One region of the Mesocryomonas fontinalis genome, then DNA from elsewhere that is predicted to be linked to it. Evidence: predicted binding sites of a transcription regulator. Region 1 holds the regulator's gene; the other holds the start of a gene.
The links. The regulator LexA, encoded in region 1, represses DNA repair genes until DNA is damaged. The targets are predictions, from matches to a motif close to TGTTCNNNNTGTGTTCNG.

Region 1 (4,337 bases):
ATGGCCAAGGCGGTGGACCGCGGCATGCAGATCTCGGCGATTCGCGTGCTTGCCAAATCCGGCGGCCGTTCCGGCGACTGGTCGGCATGATCTCCGTCGCCGACGCCTTCGCCGCGCTGATGCAGGATGCCGTCGCGGTGACGGAGACCGAGACCGTGCCGCTGCGCGCCGCGCGCGGCCGCATCATCGCCGCCGACTTGCCCGCTTTGCGCACCCAGCCCGACTTCGACGCCTCCGCCATGGACGGCTACGCGGTGCGGGCGGACGATACGGCCGGCCCTTTCCAGCCGCTGACGCTCATCGGCGAATCGGCCGCCGGGCGCGCCTTCGACGGCGGCGTCGGCCCGGGCGAGACCGTCAGGATCTTCACCGGCGCGCCGGTGCCGGACGGGGCCGACGCGATCCTCATCCAGGAGAACGCCGAGCGGCCCACGGTCACCACCATGCTGCCGCTGGAGCCGGCCGTGCGCGGCCGCCACATCCGCAAGGCCGGCGCCGACTTTACCGCGGGCGACATCCTCATCCAGGCGAACACGCGCCTTGGCGCCGGCACGATCGCGCTGGCGGCCAGCGGCGGCCATCCGATGGTGAGCGTGCTGCGCCGTCCGCGCGTGGCGATCCTTGCCACCGGCGACGAGCTGGTCATGCCCGGCGAGCCGGTCGGGCCCTCGCAGATCGTCGCCTCCAACACTTTCGGGGTCGCCGCCATGGTCGAGGCCGCCGGCGGCGAGGCGCTCGACTACGGCATTACGCCAGACGACGAGGCCGTCATCGGCGGCTTGCTCGACCGCGCCGTGACGGACGCCGTCGACATCTTCGTCACTATCGGCGGCGCCTCGGTCGGCGACCACGACCTCGTCGGCAAGGTGTTCGCCGCCCGCGGCGTCGCGCTCGACTTCTGGAAGGTCGCGATGCGGCCGGGCAAGCCGCTGATGGCCGGCCGCATCGGCCGCACCCGGCTGATCGGCCTCCCCGGCAACCCCGCCTCCTCGATGGTTGCCGCCACGCTGTTCCTGAAGCCGCTGGTCCACGCCCTCAGCGGCGCCCCGGCGAGCCCGCTCTACCGCGAGGCGATCCTCGGCACCGACATGCCGGCGAACGACCAGCGCGCCGACTTCATCCGGGCGACGCTCGGCGAATCGCAGGCGGTGGTGCCGATCGTCACGCCTTTCGGGCGCCAGGATTCGTCGCTGCTGTCGGTCTATGCCCGCGCCGATGTGCTGCTCCTGCGCGAACCCCATGCGCCGCCGGCCAAATCCGGCGATTCCTGCCGCTACATCGCGCTCGACTAAGCTTCCGGCCCTTGCAGAACACAACTAGAACAGATAGCTTTGTTCAGGTTTTGTTTTAACAAGGATCGCCGGAAATGCTGACGCGCAAGCAGCACGATCTCCTGATGTTCATCCATGGGAGATTGCAGGAATTGGGCGTGCCGCCGTCCTTCGACGAGATGAAGGATGCGCTGGATCTGCGCTCGAAATCCGGCATCCACCGGCTGATCACGGCGCTGGAAGAGCGCGGTTTCATCCGCCGGCTGCCAAACCGGGCCAGGGCGCTGGAAGTCCTGAAGCTGCCGGATTCGGTCGCGCCGGCCAAGGCGAAGAGCGTCGACGCCGAGCCGGCCACGGCCCGCCGCGAGCCCAGCTCCGAGACGTCCGTCGACCCCTTGCCCAAGCGCATTCGCCCGGCCGCCAACGACAGCGAACCGGTCGGAATCCCGCTGATGGGCCGCATCGCCGCCGGTGTGCCGATCTCGGCGATCCAGCAGAGCGGCAGCCAGATCTTCGTGCCGCCGGACATGCTCGGCGGCGGCGAGCATTACGCGCTGGAGGTGAAGGGCGATTCGATGATCGAGGCCGGCATCCTCGACGGCGACACCGTCGTCATCCGCCGGGGCGATACCGCGCAAGGCGGCGAGATCGTCGTGGCGCTGGTCGACGACGAGGAGGCAACCCTCAAGCGCTTCCGCCGCCGCGGCGACACCATCTCGCTCGAGGCCGCCAACCCCGCCTACGAGACCCGCAGCTTCGGCTCCGATCGCATCAAGGTCCAGGGCAAGCTCGTCGGCCTGATCCGCAAGTACTGACAAGGCCGGCGCAGGCTCTCCAGCCGCGTTGCAGGGCACCCGCCCGCAATCCCCGCGCCGCCCCCTCATCCCGCTGCCGCGACCTTCTCCCCGCAGGGGAGAAGACGCCAACCGCCCCTCTCAGTATCGAGCGCTGGCAGCGCGCAAGCCGCCACGCCAAAGCCGCCTCCTTCGCCCCTCCGGGGAGAAGTGGCCGGCAGGCCGATGAGGGGGGCGCGAACGCCCGCCCATGGCAGCATCCACCACGCCCTCCGCCTGTGCCGCCCCCTCATCCCGCTGCCGCGACCTTCTCCCCGCAGGGGAGAAGGCGCCAATCGCCCCCACAGTATCAAGCGCCAGCAGCGCTCCTGCCGCGACGCGAAAGCCGCCTCCTTCGCCCCTCCGGGGAGAAGTGGCCGGCAGGCCGATGAGGGGGCCGCGAACGCCCGCCCATCGCAACATCCACCGCGCCCTCCTCCGCCGCCGCCCCCTCATCCCGCTGCCGCGACCTTCTCTCCGCAGGGGAGAAGAAGCCAACCGCCCCTCTCAGTATCGAGCGCCGGCAGCGTCCCTGCCGCCACGCCAAAGCCGCCTTCTTCGCCCCTCCGGGGAGAAGTGGCCGGCAGGCCGATAAGGGGAGCGCGAACGCCCGCCCGCGGCAGCATCCTCTGCGCCCTCCGCCGGTGCCGCCCCTCATCCCGCTGCCGCGACCTTCTCCCCCGAGGGGAGAAGACGCCAATCGCCCCCCTCGGTATCTGGCGCGGGCAGCGCCCCTGCCGCCACGCCAAAGCCGCCTTCTTCGCCCCTCCGGGGAGAAGTGGCCGGCAGGCCGATGAGGGGAGCGCGAACGCCCGGCCATGGCGGCTTCCACGGCGCCCTCCGCCTGTGCCGCCCCCGTCATCCCGCTGCCGCGACCTTCTCCCCGCAGGGGAGAAGACGCCAATCTCTCCCCCTCGGTATCAAGCGCCAGCAGCGCTCCTGCCGCCACGCCAAAGCCGCCTTCTTCGCCCCTCCGGGGAGAAGTGGCCGGCAGGCCGATGAGGGGAGCGCGAACGCCCGGCACCACATCCCAGCCCCCCCATCACGGACCCGGCTTCTCCGGCTGAGCTTCCACCGCCCGCCGCCAGATTTCGGGCCAGGGCGCCAGCCGCTGGACTTGCCAGGGCTCCGGCACCGGCGCGATCGCGGCGGTGATCTCGGCACGGCCCGTAGCGGCGGAGCGGGAGATGGCGAGCGAGCCGGTCTGCCGTAGCGTGCGCAGCGTCACCAGCGCGGCGCCTGACCGGCACGCCTCGCGCCGCGCCGCCCGTGCCACGATGGCGACGTCCGCGCTATCGCAGGCCGTGCCGATTTGCCGGTAGTCGTCGGTCCAGACCACTCTCAGCCCGCTCCGCGTCGTCGCCCGGCAGATCTGCATCGGCCGGGGCGCCCGCCTCACAGCGACGGCTGGTACTGCCGGCACCGGCGCATTTGTGCCGATGGCGGGCCCTGCGGCACCGCCGGGGAGCGGCGGCTTCGAACGTAAAGGCTGGGGAGCGGCAGCTAAGGGCAAGGAACTCGCCGTCGGAACATCACTCGCAGGCATCAGGGCTTCGCAGCGAAACCCAGCCGCGCCGGCGTCCGTTGGAACGTCAGCCTCCGCCGGATGCGCGCCGTCCGGATAAGCCCTTTGCCACTGCGTCAGCACGAACCCGTTCGGTTTCGGCCGCAGCGGCACCAGCACGTTCCCCGCCCCGATCAGCGCCAGCTCACGCCCGTCCTCGAACACCAGGAGTTCCGGCCGCGGCCCTGTCGCCGGCGCCAGCGCCAGACCGAGCGCGGCGACCGGCAAGGCCAGCCAGCGCAGGCCGCTGGCGAGGAAACAGGCGAGGAGCAGCGCCACCGACAGCAGCACCAGGCCTTCCGGGGTCAGCAGCCCCGTCGGCGTGTCCGGCAGATGGTCGTGCAGGAAGTGGGCGATGCCGAACACGAGTTTCAGCCCCTGCCCCATCAGGATCAGGAACACAGCATCGAGGCCGAAGGGCATGGCGACGACCGCGCACAGCGCCAGCGGCATGATCCAGACGGAGAACAGTGGCAGGGCAAGGAGATTGGCGAACAGGCCGAAAGGCGCCATCCGCTGGAAATGGTAGGACGCGAACGGGCCCGTCGCTGTGCCGGCGATCAGCGACGAGGCGCCGAGCCCGACGAGGAACACCACCAGCTGCCGCACCCGCCCCGGCGGCGGCGCGTCCACCTGTCGCCGCGCCCGTGCCCGCGCGACATGGCCGTA
Region 2 (4,337 bases), on a different contig from region 1:
GATGGTCGCGGAACAGGTCCGCCATCTCGGCCGCCGACTTGATGTGTCGCTCAGCATTTCTCGCCAGCAGGAACCCGGCTTCGGCCAGCGGCACGTGGCAGCGGATCGCCGTCATCACGTCCTGCATCCGGCGCCGGTCAGGCGCGTGATAATAGACGTCATTGGTGGCGAGAAGCGGCGTTCGGCATGACTTTGCAAGATCCGCGGCGCGGCCGATCCGGCGGGCGTCGGCGCCATCATGGCAAGGCGTCAGAGCCAGCCGCACCGCGCCCGGAAACTTCTGCGCCAGGGGCAGCAGGAGGGCGCGCGTCGCCGCCATCGCCGCTTCCGCGGCGATGGTATCGAGATCGCCAAGGCCTGGAGGCGCGAGGACGGCAAGATTTAGCCCTTCGCCCCATTCCAGGAGGTCCGCGATGTCGAGGTCGCAGCTGCCCTTTTCCGCCCGCAGATTGCCGGTCGTCAGGAGCCGGCAGAGCCTGCCCCAGCCGGCGCGGTCGCGGGGATAGGCCAGGATGTCCGGGGTGCCGTCGCGAAACACCAGCCGCGCGCCGGGCGCGAAGCGGAACCCTGCCTCCCGCGCGGCCTGGTAGCCGCGCACCACGCCGGCGACGGTGTTGCGGTCGGCGAGGCCGATGCCGGCAAGGCCGCGGCCCTGCGCCGCCAGCACCAGTTCCTGCGGCTGCGAGGCGCCGCGCAGGAACGAGAAATTGCTGGCGACGCCGAGCTCGGCAAAGCCGGAAAGGCTCGGCCGGGAGGCCATCACGCGAAGATCCCGTGCAGATACCAGGACGCGACGGGCGGTACGGGGATCGCCTCGTCCACCACCTCGCCGAAGAAACCCTTGCGGAACAGCCAGTAGCGGCGGCCATCGGCATCCTCGATGCGGAAATAGTCGCGCGTCCGCTCGGCCTCGCCGCGCCACCACTCCGGCGCGATCCGCTCCGGCCCCTCGAACTTGCGCACGACGTGCAGCGCCCGGCGCCAGCGAAAATTCAGCGGCACGCCGTCGGGCACGGCAAAGGTCGCCTCCACCGGTTCGGGCACCGGCAGCAGCCGCACCGGCCGCAGCCCGTCGAAGAGGTGCGAGACGATCGCCGTCTCCGGTTGCCGCGGCGGCCGGGTTTCGCTGCGGCTGCCGGTGGGAATCGCCCGGCCTGCGACCGAGACGGGCGTCGCGGCGGGCGCAGTTTTCGAGGCCACCGCAGACGCCGGGGCCGAGATGATCGGGGCGAGGCGCATGGCGCGCTCCGGCCAGTGGCTGTCGACCGGCTCCATGCCGAGCACGGCGCTCTCCCCGAGCCGGGCACCGATGCGGTCGATCAAGCCCTGCAGGTCGCCGGTCGCCGCGCTCGGCGGCGCAAGGTCCGCCTGGCACTCGGCCATCGCCTCGGCTTTTACGACGGAGAGGCGGACGAGATCGTAGCCGAAGCCGATGTCGCGCTCGTCGCCGAACCCCTTCAGCCGCTCGCGGAAGAGGGCGCCGATGCGGGCTGTCGCACGGATCGGCGCCGAGGCCGAGACGGCGAGCCGCTCCACCGCGCCGTCGACCCGGAACAGCGCCAGTTCCAGCTGGCGGGCGCCTTCGCCGCGCTTCTCCAGCATCACCGCCAGCCGGTCGGCAAGGAGCAGGATGATGCGCTGGATGTCCTCGACCTGGCTGATCGGCTCGGCAAAGCGCCGCTCGGCGATCAAAGCGGGAATGGCGAGCCGTGGGCTGATCGGCCGGCGCAAGGTGCCCATGGCGGCATCCAGCCGCTCCAGAAGCTCGGCGCCGAAGCGGCGGGTGAGGCTGGCGCGGGGCAGCGCCGCGATGTCCCCGATGGTCTTCAGGCCGAGCCGCTCCAGCATCGCGGCGAGATCGCTTGCGAGCCGCAGCGTGCGGATCGACAGCGGGGCCAGCGCTTCGGCCTCGCCGCCCGGCTCGATCTGGCTGCCGGGCGCGCCGTCGACCAGTGCCAAGGCCGTGCCGGCCTGCCGGGCGATCGCCGTGGCGCCGGCAAATCCTTGGCGCGTCAGGCGGCCGGCGAGATCGTCGCGCAACGCCGCCTCGCCGCCGAAGAGATGCGCGCAACCGGAAATGTCGAGCAGCAGGCCGCGCGGCGCATCGAGCGCCACCAGCGGCGTGTAGCGGTCGCACCAGTCGGCGATGGCGGCGAGCAGGCGCCGATCGGCGGCGGGGTCGGCGGGCTGGATGTCGAGACCCGGAAACCGGGCGCGCGCTTCGGCAAGGCCAAGTCCCCGTTGCAGGCCGAGTGCCGCCGCCTGTTCGCAGAGCGCCGAGATGCGGTCGGCCTGGGCAAGGCGCTCGTAGAGCACCAGCGGCGCCGGCCCGTCCGCCTTGTCCGTCGGCGTTCCGGCGTTTGGCCGCTCGGGGCTAGCCCGCCGCGGCGCGGGACCGCTGGCCTCAGGAAGCGCGGCGGAGCGCCAGGAGCGTCCCAGCTGGTCGCGCCGGATCCGGTCGGTCGACAGGAAGGGTAGCGCGATCGCGAGAATGCGGCTCGGCGGGTGCTTGAAAACGGCGTTCATGCGGGTTCCATTCCAGGAGCAGGTGGTACGGGCGGCCGTCGCGGGATTTCTCGACGGTGATGGCAAAGACGGGGTGGCCGATGAGTTTCGCGCCGTCGCCGATCCCGGTGACATCCGCGGCGGGTGCGGGCGCGATGCGCAGCCGGAGCGGTGCGGCGGTGGCCTCGGCCCGGCCGCTCTGGCGCAGTAGGAGAAGCGGCGTGCCGGCGTCGCGTGCCCGCACGTGCAGCCGGCGCGTTCCCTCCAGCCCCAGCCGGCCGGGATTGCCGCGGACCTCCAGAATGGTCAGCGCGGCGGCGGCCGAACGGGCGGCCTCCTCGCCGGCCCAGATCGCTTCCTCCAGCCGGCGGGTGCGCACCAGAAGCAGAGCGCCGGCCGTGAGCCCGTGGCCTGAAATGCCGGGGAGATACGGCATCCCGCCCTCGGAAAAGCCGAGATTGGCGCCGATCCACAGCGCCGGCCGGCCGGCCCGCGCGCCGAACAGCACGGCCAGCGCCAGCACGAAACCGGCGCCGCTGCCGCTGCCGCGGGTGTCGTCGACATGGATCTCGGTCAGTCCGGGCTGGCGCAGGCTGGCGGTCAGGCCGGCAAAGCCTAGCCCGGCGGCCTCGTCCGATGCCGCCGGAGCTGCTGGAGCCGCCCCTGGTCCGGCCGGCCGCGCCGACGCCGCCGCGTCGCTGGCCACCGCCGGGCTGGGGACCTGTGCGGGTGGCCCGGTGCGCAGCCCGTCCGGCCGCGCCGGCCCCGTCGCCGGCACCAGCCGGTGCAACGGGCGTCCCTCGATCCGGGCAATGCGCTCCTGCAGGTCGGCCAGCGTCGCGGCCGTGGCGGTCCGGCCGGGAAGAAGCGGGGTTTTCGGCATGACAATCTCCCTCGGCCAGACGCATGCCTGGTCGTTCCCGCTCTCTCCCGGAGAGCATCCGTTCCCTCACAAGGGACGTTGTTCCCTGTATGTTCCTATGGATTCCAGAGGGGCCCTTGAGAGTCAAGCGGAGTCTTTTTGTGGACTATCTTCCTTGATGTGATTCAGTCTGCGCCACAAACTGTTGGATATCCTGAATATTAAGGATATTCGTCCTATAGGCGGGTTGGCTGGCCGAAGGCTCGTGGAAGGGCTCCGGAGCCCGGAAATTAGCCCTTCCGCCTGTCAATCCTGCCGCCGGGCGGCCGCATCGCGAAAACCCTCGCACACCACCGGAACGTGACCTATCTCTGCCGGGACAGGCAGGGGAATCGGAATGGCCAAGCTGGATCAGACGGGCGACTGGGGACGGCGGATGGCGCCGAGTCTCGACGAGATCGAGGCGCTGGCGCTGGAGGCCTATGCCAACCTGCCGGCCGAGTTCCGCAAGCTATCGGGCGAGATCCAGTTCTACGTCGCCGATTTTCCCGAGGACGCGGTGGTGGAGGAGATGGGGCTGGAAAGCGCCTTCGACATTCTCGGCCTGTTCGAGGGGCGGCCGGTCGCCGATTTCGACCTCGGCGGCACCGGCATGATGCCGAACCGCATCCTGCTCTACCGCCGGCCGATTCTCGACTACTGGTCGGAGCACGAAGAAAGCCTCGGCACCCTCGTCGCGCACGTGCTGATCCACGAGATCGGCCACCATTTCGGCCTGTCCGACGACGACATGGAGAGCCTGGAGGCGAAGGCGGGGTAGCGACTGTAGCTACTGCGGCTGCACTGTCAGCTTCAGGCCCATGGCCCTGACGAGTTTCGTCACGGTCGAGAAGGCCGGGTTTCCTTGATCACTGAGGGCGACGTAGAGGCTTTGGCGGTTCATGGCAGTCGCCTCTGCCAAGCCTGTCAT

Region 2: a site for LexA is predicted at 3,468-3,485, ahead of ACZL02_RS19730 (ImuA family protein). Genes of this name have one in related genera too.

What each region holds. Positions count from the first base shown of each region.
Region 1 is NZ_JBUZWG020000002.1:90,708-95,044, reverse strand. It holds gene moaC (cyclic pyranopterin monophosphate synthase MoaC) at 1-90, shown strand, start outside; gene ACZL02_RS05610 (molybdopterin molybdotransferase MoeA) at 78-1,292, shown strand; gene lexA (transcriptional repressor LexA) at 1,367-2,086, shown strand; gene ACZL02_RS05600 (ComEC/Rec2 family competence protein) at 3,147-4,337, opposite strand, start outside.
Region 2 is NZ_JBUZWG020000009.1:15,891-20,227, forward strand. It holds gene ACZL02_RS19720 (error-prone DNA polymerase) at 1-760, opposite strand, end outside; gene ACZL02_RS19725 (Y-family DNA polymerase) at 760-2,316, opposite strand; gene ACZL02_RS19730 (ImuA family protein) at 2,405-3,388, opposite strand; gene ACZL02_RS19735 (metallopeptidase family protein) at 3,765-4,187, shown strand; gene ACZL02_RS19740 (addiction module antidote protein) at 4,197-4,337, opposite strand, start outside.